DNA from 2 places in the Bacillus stercoris genome. Region 2 is predicted to be linked to the other one. Evidence: riboswitches for the same ligand, from Rfam matches in the RefSeq annotation. Region 2 holds a riboswitch; the other holds the start of a gene.
What was found. Region 2 has a riboswitch for S-adenosylmethionine ahead of QA442_RS12530 (2-hydroxyacid dehydrogenase). Riboswitches for the same ligand answer to the same signal wherever they lie in the genome.
Positions count from the first base shown of each region.

Region 1: another riboswitch for S-adenosylmethionine. It lies ahead of metI (cystathionine gamma-synthase/O-acetylhomoserine thiolyase); the one in region 2 lies ahead of QA442_RS12530 (2-hydroxyacid dehydrogenase).

Region 1 covers NZ_CP121861.1:3,087,002-3,092,833, reverse strand. Annotated here, with positions in the region: gene QA442_RS16120 (ATP-dependent helicase) at 1-2,114, opposite strand, end outside; gene QA442_RS16115 (hypothetical protein) at 2,231-2,485, shown strand; gene QA442_RS16110 (GNAT family N-acetyltransferase) at 2,557-2,979, opposite strand; gene QA442_RS16105 (YjcG family protein) at 2,983-3,498, opposite strand; gene QA442_RS16100 (esterase family protein) at 3,535-4,257, opposite strand; SAM riboswitch class I at 4,425-4,545, shown strand; gene metI (cystathionine gamma-synthase/O-acetylhomoserine thiolyase) at 4,613-5,734, shown strand; gene metC (cystathionine beta-lyase) at 5,727-5,832, shown strand, end outside.
Region 2 covers NZ_CP121861.1:2,316,715-2,322,546, forward strand. Annotated here, with positions in the region: gene QA442_RS12525 (molybdopterin oxidoreductase family protein) at 1-1,388, opposite strand, end outside; SAM riboswitch class I at 1,534-1,625, shown strand; gene QA442_RS12530 (2-hydroxyacid dehydrogenase) at 1,721-2,755, shown strand; gene QA442_RS12535 (FGGY-family carbohydrate kinase) at 2,760-4,223, shown strand; gene QA442_RS12540 (MFS transporter) at 4,318-5,562, shown strand; gene QA442_RS12545 (MarR family winged helix-turn-helix transcriptional regulator) at 5,721-5,832, shown strand, end outside.

The DNA of each region.
Region 1 (5,832 bases), 770 kb from region 2:
TCTCCTTTTCTTGCCGTTTCTAATGAGAAATCGTGCGGAATTGAGCCGTCTACAGTGCCTAACACGTAGACTGTTTTGAATTCAAGGCCTTTTGACCGGTGAATGGTCATCAGCTGAACGCCATGTTCATCCGTTCTGTTTTTCTCAGCGGCCCTCATATGATCCACGTGGGCAAGAAAGTCAGGAATCGTTTTGAACTTCTTGGCGACGACCTTGATATCACGCAGGTCATCGGAGCCTTTTTCTAGCTTGTTGCCCTCATTGCCCCGTTTTTTTAGATACTCGGAGAAGCCCATTTTTCCTTCTGCAAAGGTGATGGCTTCTACAGGCTTCATCGTGCGCAGGCTTGCGAAAAACGGTACGATTTTCTTGATTTTGTCAAGCTGAAACGGCTTCAGATCAGGCAGTTTGGCCAGCGCTTGAATCATCGAGCAGTCTTCGGTAATCGAGAGCGCCTTCAGCGTATTCAAAGCGGACTGCTTTAAAAACAAGGCGGGAAGCAAGTGCTTAATCGCTTCAGTGTCATCCTCATTTTGGCTTGCATACAAGTAGGCGAGAATCTGACGGACGATCCGTCTGCTATAAAACGATTGGACGCCGCGGTCAGCTGTATACGGAATTGACGATTGATGAAGCCTTTCATAGATAGCGCGGCCCCCGCTGTTTGTGCGGTAAAGAACCGCAAAGTCTTCTGGACTGGCGCCGTTTTGAATTTTTTCTTTGATATCGGAAACGACCATTGTGGCTTCTTCCTCTTCGTCGTAAGGATAAAAAAGCACAGGGACCTGAATGTCATCACGAGCGGCTTCAAGCGTTTTGGCATACCTGTTTTTGTTCTTTTTCACGACGATGTCAGCACTAGAGACGATCGGATGCGTAGATCTGTAGTTCGCAGTTAAATAGATCGTCTTCGCTCCGGGATAATCCTTTTGGAAATCAAGAATGAAAGACGGATTGCTGCCGCGAAACGCGTAGATGGACTGGTCATCGTCTCCGACACAGCACAGGTTTTGCTCCGGGCTGGCGAGCATTTGCATGATTTTGTATTGAACCGGATTAATGTCCTGAAACTCATCGATTAAGATATACGTAAACCGAGATTGATATTGTTCCAGAAGGTCAGGCCGCTCGATAAACAATTCATAGCAGGCTGAAGCCATGTCATCAAAATCAAATTGGCTATGTTCTTTTTTCTGGCGTTCATAATGTTCATATAAACGATAAACTTGTTTTTCCCACTCATCTTTTAGAGGGATGCGTTCATTTGGGACATAAGTGTTTTTCCAAAAACCGATCTGCTGCAGAGCTTGGTCAACTGGGAACTCTTTCTCATCGATGCCCTCCTCATAGAGTGCTTTTTTGATATATTGTTCCCGCTGCCACTCCATTTTCAGCAGATGCTCACCGTTCCATTTAGCAGAATCATAATGATATAAGATTTTATAAAACAGACTGTGGAATGTTCCTGTGACAAGTCTTCTGACTTTTGCCTGCTGTAATCCGTACTGGTTCGCCATACGCTCTTTCATTTCAGCGACAGCTTTTGTTGTAAAGGTGACAAGCAGCATGTTTTCCGGCGGTATGCCCAAGTGTTCGATCATGTGGGCGGCACGGGCTGTCAGCACGCGTGTTTTTCCGCTCCCCGCACCTGCAAGCACAAGCAGCGGGCCTTCTGTTTCCGTGACAGCTTTCAGCTGATCCGTGTTTAAACCGACAGACGGAAAAAGGCTCGTATTGGGTTCTATTGTTTTTGGAACAAATGGTGTTCCTGGTTTAATGCTTCTTGGACGGTGCCATTCCGTGACAGCCGGGGACGAGTCAGCGGCGATCGCTTTTCCCTTTGGCAAACGAATGACACCAGATTCCTGATCATCTTCTTTTTTTTCCTCTTTGGCGGGCTTCGGAGCGCACGCCTCCTCACATGCCGGGAAATCGCCTGGCTGGCGATGGATAAACTTTGGCGGATCGGCGATGTTAAGCCGTAACAAAACGGGATTTCCGCAATGAGAACAAAATAAATGTCCTTTTATTCCTTCTTCAAAGAGGAATTGATAATGTTCTCTCGAATATGTATGTAAATGTATAATTCGATCATTCAGTCGGGCGCATTTCAAAAAGGGGTCCTCCCAATCAAAAGGTGTTCATTACAGACAATGACTATCATATCAAAAGAAATGTGTTTCAAAAAGTAAGTTTAAGGGAAAAGAGACAGCAGAGGGGTGGGTATCGTATGATATATGCAGGTCACATTCAAAACCAGCAATACGCTCAATATGCTAATAGAACGATTGGACATAAGCAGGATTATGCCGGAACCGAAAAAATCAGCTATGTCCCGTTTCAGCGGGTATACAAAGAACTTGAAAAACAGCAGGAGAATCAAACGGCTGCTGAAAGAAAAGTAAACGAGGCAAAACGTAAGCGCTCTCTTTATAAGAGATTGCGAGAAAAAGGAATGGGCACATATATTAATCGATATGTATAAAAAACCGTTCATACGAGAGAACGGTTTTTTATATGCGGAAAAATCCGGATCTTAATAGACCCGGATGCTGTTTAGTCTTTCATCATTTGTAAGTGAGGAATGCCGGCATCGAGGAATTCTTTTTCGGAAAGCACGCGATACCCGTATTTCTTGTAAAACGGCACAGCCTGTGTTTGCGCGTTTAAAATGAAACCGGAAGCGCCGCCGTCTGAAGCGGCTTTTTCGAGCGCCTTCATAATGATGCCGCCGACACCGGCTGAGCGGTGGCTTTTCAATACGCAAATGCGCTCTAACTTGCCGTAGCCGTCCTTCAAACGCCATCTTCCGGCGCCGACAGGCTTTTCACCATCATACACGACGATATGTTCCGATTCATTTTCAAGTTCGTCAATTTCTTCTTCAGCAGGCACGTTTTGTTCTTTGACAAAGACTTCTTCTCTTACATAAAAAGCATCTTTCAGTTGTTCTTCATTTTTTGCGATCACTGCTTCCAAACATTATTCTCCTCTGCCTAACAAGAAGGTTTCGTAAACTGTCCACGATCCGTTTTCCAGCTGGTAAAGCAAGTGGAAACGGTCAACAATTTCTTCATGCGACACTTCCTGCATTTTTAATTGTCCCAGCACATCTGAATGCTCATCGTCGGAAAGATTTTGGCCGACCGTCACATGCGGAACGAAATTATATTCCTGTTCGCCGGCCAACACACCGGTGTATAGCTTTTCATTGAGTGTTTTTAACTCATCCGTCGGCTCTGCTTTAATATAAATGACATTATTGACAGGCGCAAATGAGCTGTATTTTGTCAATTTGAGAACGACTGGGTGGGACTCTTTTGCGATGTTTCTCAAATGCGATACGAGCTGATCCGCTTTCTCCTCCGCACATTCAAACGATGCTCTCAGCGTCAAATGTGGCGGGATCAGAGAGTAGCTTGGGTCATAGCGCTTTCTGTAAGAGTTTGCAAGGTCTTGGAGCTTTTTTGATGGAAATAAAACGATTCCATATTTCATATTATGTCCCTCCTGGAAATAAAGTATGATAGAGTGTTAAAGCATTTTTTTCAGCGCCGGGGTGATGAGCGGCTGCCAGTATGTCCATTTGTGGTCTCCGTCAAATGGCTCAAAATCATAATCGGAAAGCTTCTTCTCCAGCAGCTGTTTCAGCTCCTGATTCGGTTCTGTAAAGTCCAGAATGTTCCCGTCTGTCGTGTGGACGTCAGTTTCTTTTGTTCCGATTTGGTGATAAATAGAGAGGTGTTTGATATCGTCAGACTGTTTCACGGCTTCTAGCACATGTTTGTCAACATAGGGAGACTGCATGATGATGTTGCCAAACATATTCGGATAATCAAGCGCTGTCATAAGTGACACGGTTGCTCCGAGCGAATCACCGATCAGCGTTCGGCCGTAACCGACCTGATAGGTTGGATACTCATCATCTGCAAAAGGAACGAGCTCATGGGCGATGAACCGTTTATACGCCGAAAATTTTGAACCCTCCGGATGGTAGGTGTTTCTGCGCTCTTTTACATCCTTATAAGGAACACCGATAATAATGCTCCGGTCTATTTCGTGTTTTGACAGCAATTCCTCGGCCTGTCTGCCGATTCTCCCCAGCCTGAAATAATCGTGGCCGTCCTGCGCGATAATGACATGGTATTTATAAAGCGGGGAGTAGTTGGACGGCAGATAAACAAGTAAGGTCATTTCCTCATTAAGCTCTTTTGAAAAGAATTTCTTTTCTTGCACTGTGCCGTTTTTTGGTGCCATAAAAACATTCCTCCAGGACATCACTATACTTTCTTGCATTTTCAATTATTGTACCATGAATTATTAGAAATTTCTCTCTTTAAACGGTTCGGCACACGAAGAAAAAAGTGTTGAAATAAACTGTGAATTGCGCTAATATAAAACAATCAGAAAATTGAAATCGATATTTCTTATCGTGAGAGGTGGAGGGACTGGCCCTTAGAAACCTCAGCAACCGGCTTGTTTTGCATGTGCAAAGCGCCAAGGTGCTAAATCCAGCAAGCGTTTTTTATGCTTGGAAGATAAGAAGAAGCGTTAAACCCCTTCTTCTTATGAAGAAGGGGTTTTTATTTTGAAAAGGGAAGGTGTCAGCTATATGTCACAGCACGTTGAAACGAAATTAGCTCAAATTGGGAACCGTAGCGATGAAGTCACGGGAACAGTGAGTGCTCCTATTTATTTATCAACAGCATACCGCCACAGAGGGATCGGAGAATCAACCGGATTTGATTATGTCCGCACAAAAAATCCGACACGCCAGCTTGTTGAGGACGCGATCGCTAACTTAGAAAACGGCGCAAGAGGGCTTGCCTTTAGTTCGGGAATGGCTGCTATCCAAACGATTATGGCGCTGTTTAAAAGCGGAGATGAACTGATCGTTTCATCGGACTTATATGGCGGCACGTACCGTCTGTTTGAAAATGAATGGAAAAAATATGGATTGACCTTTCATTATGATGATTTTAGCGATGAGGACTGTTTACGCTCTAAGCTGACGCCGAATACAAAAGCCGTGTTTGTGGAAACGCCGACAAATCCGCTCATGCAGGAGGCGGACATTGAACGTATTGCCCGGATTACAAAGGAGCACGGTCTTCTGCTGATCGTAGATAATACATTTTATACACCGGTCTTGCAGCGTCCGCTTGAACTGGGGGCAGACATTGTCATTCACAGCGCAACAAAGTATTTAGGCGGGCATAACGATCTGCTTGCGGGACTTGTCGTGGTAAAGGATGAGCAGCTCGGAGAGGAAATGTTTCAGCATCAAAATGCGATCGGCGCCGTCCTGCCGCCATTTGATTCGTGGCTTTTGATGAGAGGAATGAAGACGCTGAGCCTAAGAATGCGCCAGCATCAGGCAAACGCGCAGGAGCTTGCGGCGTTTTTGGAGGAGCAGGAAGAAATTTCAGATGTGCTGTATCCCGAAAAAGGCGGCATGCTGTCCTTCCGTCTGCAAAAAGAAGAGTGGGTCAACCCATTTTTAAAAGCGCTGAAGACCATTTGTTTTGCAGAAAGCCTCGGCGGGGTGGAAAGCTTCATTACATACCCTGCGACCCAGACGCACATGGATATTCCTGAAGAGATCCGTATCGCAAACGGGGTCTGCAATCGATTGCTGCGCTTTTCTGTCGGAATTGAACATGCGGAAGATTTAAAAGAGGACCTAAAACAGGCATTATCTCAGGTCAAAGAGGGAGCTGTTTCATTTGAGTAATCACAATTGGACGCTGGAAACCCAGCTCGTGCATAATCCATTTAAAACAGACGGCGCAACCGGGGCGGTCAGTGTGCCGATTCAGCACGCCTCGACCT
Region 2 (5,832 bases):
GACTTGCTTTCTCCATAGTTCTCAATCACCGGCTGCTGAAGCTGAATGTAATGGTGCCAGTAGGAGGTATAAAAATCAGTGTTCTCAAAAGCGGATGTTGCAGGCAGTACAATGTCCGCATATGCAGCCGTTTCCGTTAAAAACAAATCATGAACCACAGTAAACAAGTCTTCCCGCAGCAAGCCCTGTCTGACTTTGTTTGCTTCCGGCGCGACGACGGCAGGGTTTGTTCCATAAATAAAAAGAGAGCGGATAGGCGGATCTGTTTCCAAAAGCACCTTGCCAAGCTGATTCATATTAAACGACCTCGGTGTGCGCCCTTTTAATAAGTCGGGCCGCTGCAAGGCATTTGTGTTATATTCTAAAATTCCGCTGTTATGCTTAATTGCGCCGCCCCCTTTATGCAGCCATTGGCCGGTGATCGCCGGAAGACAGGCAATCGTCCTTACAATCATCCCGCCGTTATCGTGATGCTGGATTCCATTTCCGATTCTGATAAAAGAAGGGGAGATTTTCCCATACATTCTTGCCAGCTGATAAATATCTTCAGTGCTGATCCCGGTGATCATTGATACCTTTTCCGGATTATACTGTTTCACGTGTTCACGGAGCTTGTCGTAGCCGACCGTGTATTCAGACAGGAATGCTTCATCGTGAAGGTTTTCTTTAAATAAAATGTGCATGATGCCAAGGGCAAGTGCGCTGTCAGTTCCCGGCTTTATTGGAATAAACCAATCTGCAAGACGCCCTGTCTGATTTTTATGTACATCGATCACGACAATTTTGGCACCTTTTTTTCGCGCTTTTTGGGCGATCGTAATTTGGTGCATGTTTGTGCTGACAGCGTTAATTCCCCAAAAAATAAATAGTTTTGTATGAATGGTTTCCTCAGGATCGATTCCCGCGCTTATGCCCATTGTATATTTATAGCCTTCAGATCCCGCTTTGCTGCAAATCGTCCGTTCAAGCTGGCTTGATCCCATGCGGTAAAAAAAGCGGCGGTCCATTCCTTCAGCTGTCAATTTCCCCATATTTCCGTAAAAGCTGTAAGGAAGTATGCTTTCAGCTCCCTCTTCATCAATCAGCTGCTTCCAGCGGGAGGTGATCGTATCAATCGCCTCTTCCCAGGAAATCGGTTCAAATATCGCTTGGCCTTTCGCGCCTGTCCGTTTAAGCGGTGTAGTCAGCCGCTTTTCATCATAGATGCGCTCCGTCATGTTTCGAACTTTGTTGCATATGTTTCCAGCTGTGACAGGATGATCGGGATCTCCCTGCACTTTCACAATTTTTCCGTCTTTTTTATGTACTAATAATCCGCACTGATCCGGGCAGTCCAGCGAGCAAACGGATTTAAAAATGCCGTTTTGTTGTGTGGCAAAAGATTTCATGGCCCAGTTCCTCTCTAGTTAGATATTTTGTAAGAATTATAACATTTCGGATGATAACGTCAATTCTGAAAAAAGAGATTGACATCAATCTGAGACTTCTTTATGATAAACGTATTCTTTATTTTGAAAATTACATACTCAACATTTTCTATCCAGAGAGGTGGAGGGACTGGCCCTATGAAACCTCGGCAACATTATTGTGCCAATTCCAGCAAGCGTCAGCTTGAAAGATAGGAAAGCAAGGTTTATACCGGTGTCTGCCTGTAACAGAGCGCGCCTATATATGAATCTCTTTCCATCTTCGGAAAGAGATTTTTTTATGAAAAAATACGATGAAAAGGATGTTTTGCACCATGACGGTTTTGGTTACAGCGCCGTACAACGAAGAAGGGCGAAAAGAGCTTGAAAACTTGTTTAGCTCAGTTATTTATCAATCTTGGAAAGAACAAGGCCGGGCATATCGGGAGGATGAACTCATTCAGCTGCTAAAGGCAACAAATGCGACAGGTTTGATTACTGAGCTTGATCAGGTAACAGACAGCGTATTTGCTTCTGTTCCCGAACTTTCATTTGTCGGTGTTTGCAGGGGAATGCCCTCCAATGTGGATGTGGCAGCTGCTTCAAAAAGGGGTATACCTGTTTTTTATACACCAGGGCGGAATGCACAAGCCGTTGCCGAAATGTTTATTGGAAATGTGATTTCCTTTCTCCGTCATACCAGCGCCTCGAATCAATGGCTGAAGGATGGAAAGTGGAAAAGTGATTACCTGCAGGCTTATGTCAAATTTAAAGGAAATGAGCTAACAGGAAAAACGGTTGGCATGATTGGGTTCGGCGCGGTTGGCCAAAGGATTGCAAAACTGCTGACTGCGTTTGACTGTAAGATAAAGTATTACGATCCATACATTCTAGACGATCATCCGCTGTATGAAAAAGCAGCTCTTAAAACGGTGTTTTCAGACAGTGATATCGTTTCTGTCCATCTGCCTCGTACTGAGGAAACACTTGGACTGATAGATCGGCAATATTTTGATTTGATGAAAGAGAGTGCGATTTTCGTCAATACTTCAAGAGCAGTTGTCGTAAACCGTGAAGATCTTTTATCTGTATTAAAAGAACATAAAATCAGAGGTGCGGTACTAGACGTTTTTTATCATGAACCTCCAGAGGAATCAGATTATGAATTGATCTCATTGCCTAATGTTCTGGCAACACCGCATCTCGCTGGAGCAACCTTTGAAGTAGAGGATCATCACGTATCGATCATGAATGATGCCCTCAAAAAGTGGAAGGTTGAAAAAATTCCCAATATTCCGACATTGTATAACAAAGACAAACTGGGAACAGAGGTAAAGAAAAGAGGTTAACAGAATGAAAAAACAAAAAGGCTATCTCGTTTTCGATATCGGCACAGGCAATGCGAGGGTAGCGGTCGTGAGTGTCTCAGGCATTGTTCAAACGGTTGAACGGGAGGACATCGAGTATTCCACTGAGACGCTTTACCCGGACAGCCGTTATTTTTCCCCTCAGATACTGTGGAAGCAAGTAATGAGGTTGGCAAAACGTGCGCTATCCCGTTCGCGTGATATTGACATCATTGGGTTGACATCGACGAGTCAAAGACAGGGGATTGTTCTGATCGATCAAAACGGTGACTCTTTTCTCGGGCTGCCGAACATAGATAACCGTGGCCGAGAGTGGGAGGAGAGCATTCCCGATCGGGAAGAGATATACAGCCGTACAGGCCGTCTGCCAACTGCGCTTTTTTCTGCACTCAAGCTTTATGGTTTGAAGCAGCGCCAGCCTTCTTTATGGGAAAAGACTGCAAGCTTTACAAGCATCAGTGATTGGGTGACATACCAACTGAGCGGAATCCTAACATATGAACCATCGCAGGCAACAGAAACGCTGCTGTTTGATGTGAAGCATAACACTTGGTCAGAAGAGATGTGCGACATATTCGGCTTTTCTCCATCTCTCCTTCCGCCTCTTGTAAGAGCGGGAACAGCAATTGGAACAATAGCAAATGAATATGCAGCCGAATTAGGTCTATCAATAAATGCTAAGGTGATAACCGGGGGCGGGGATACACAGCTAGCTGTGAAAAGCACCGGAGCTGGACTTGAGGACATTGTCATCGTATCAGGGACAACAACGCCAATAACCAAAATTACTGCGGATCATGGCGACACAAAACATAAAGCCTGGCTGAACTGCCATACAGATCAAGGGCATTGGCTAGTGGAAACGAATCCGGGAATTACCGGTCTGAATTATCAAAAATTAAAACAGATTTTCTATCCGAATGAATCGTACGACGTAATGGAGGAGGAAATTTCTGCACTAGCAAAAGAAAACAATGCGTGTATAGCGGCTCTCGGCTCTTATTTATCAGCTGAAAAGAATGCATTAACGAGAGGCGGTTTTCTTTTTGACACTCCGCTTTCAGCAGATTTAAAGAGGGCACATTTTGTACGTGCAGCGCTAGAAGAGATCGCATTTTCAATCAAATGGAACTTTGATATTTTAACAGAGGTTACTCCGTTTAAACGTGACTATGTTTGGGTGTGTGGAGGGGGATTCCAAAGCAAAGCGCTCACGCAATATATCGCTGACCTTCTTCAGAAAAAAATCTATGTCAAAGAGGGATATCATCAGGCATCTGTCGTTGGTGCAGCAGTCATTTGTAATGAAACCTTTCAATTAATGGAGGAGATGTCAGCAAATGTCCGGGTGATCGAACCGAAGAGCTGTCAGACAGAATTGGCTTTATATGAGGAATGGAAGCAAACTCAGCGCTTTTTTTCAGGGTCAGAAAGCAAAGTGTTGATATAAGGCGGCATATCCGGATGTTTTGAGGAATTGTCTAATTTTTAGCTTTAATAAGGTAATACGGTAATGGATATAAGCATCTAAGGAGGAAACAGATATGTTAGATAAAATTGGTATACCAAAGCGGCTTGCGTGGGGATTTTTAGGAGTTGTTTTGTTTATGATGGGAGACGGACTTGAACAAGGCTGGCTCAGCCCGTTTCTGACCGAAAACGGACTGACTGTTCAGCAATCTGCTTCCATTTTTAGCATTTACGGGATTGCGCTTGCCATAGCTTCCTGGTTTTCAGGTGTATGTCTCGAAGCATTTGGCGCAAAACGGACGATGTTTATGGGGCTGTTGTTTTATGTAATCGGTACAGCCGCCTTTATCGTGTTTGGGTTTGAACAGCTAAACCTCCCTGTGATGTATGTGACTTACTTCGTAAAAGGGTTAGGCTACCCGCTATTTGCTTATTCTTTCTTGACATGGGTCATTTACAGAACACCGCAAAACAGACTGAGCACTGCTGTCGGCTGGTTTTGGATTGCCTATTGCCTCGGCATGTTTGTATTCGGCGCTTGGTACTCAAGCTACGCGATCAAAGCGTTCGGTTATTTGAATACGCTTTGGAGCTCTATTTTTTGGGTATGTCTCGGTGCATTCTTTGCATTGTTTATCAATAAAGACCGTTTTGAAAAGAAGAAAAGAAAACGATCAGAAACAGCCGAGGAGCTTTTAAAAGGGGTAACGATTCTATTTACAAATCCGCGCGTGCTTACAAGCGGAATCATCAGAATCATCAACAGCATTGGTACATATGGATTCCCAGTCTTTTTGCCGATGCACATGGCTCAGCACGGAATTTCGACCAATGTGTGGCTGCAAATTTGGGGAACCATTTTTCTGGGGAACATTGTGTTTAACCTTATCTTTGGAATTGTCGGCGATAAATTCGGCTGGAAAAATACTGTGATGTGGTTCGGCGGAGTCGGCTGCGGTATTTTCACCGTCTTATTATACTACGCACCTGTTTTCTCCGGCGGAAGTGTAGCGGTTGTCAGCGTGATCGGCTTTATTTGGGGCGGTTTGCTGGCAGGCTATGTGCCGATCGGTGCAATTGTGCCGACGGTGGCCGGAAAAGACAAAGGAGCAGCCATGTCTGTATTGAATTTGGCTGCAGGTTTATCAGCGTTTGTCGGTCCCGCGCTTGCTTGGTTGTTCATCGGCCTTGTCGGTGCGCAAGGCGTCGTCTGGATCTTTGCGGTTCTTTACCTTGCGAGTGCAGTCATGACGAAATGCATTCATATACCTGAAGAAAAAGCGGTAAAGGAGGAAACATCTCCTCAATATGCATCTTAATCAAAAAGCGCCCCTGCAACAGGGCGCTTTTTGTCTTTTGTATTGTCGAAGGATCTGGATCTGAAACTTTTCTAACGAAAATAGACAATATGTTGACAATTAATTAAGAAGTGTTATGATGTTATTGACAACATATTGTCTATTTAGGAGGGAATAACATGGATTATTCAAAAGAACTGAAAGATTTATTTTTAATGCAACAATCTTACGCTACTCTTTTTTCTGTTTTAAACAAAATCCAATCACGCGGGGATGATTATTATGAAAGCT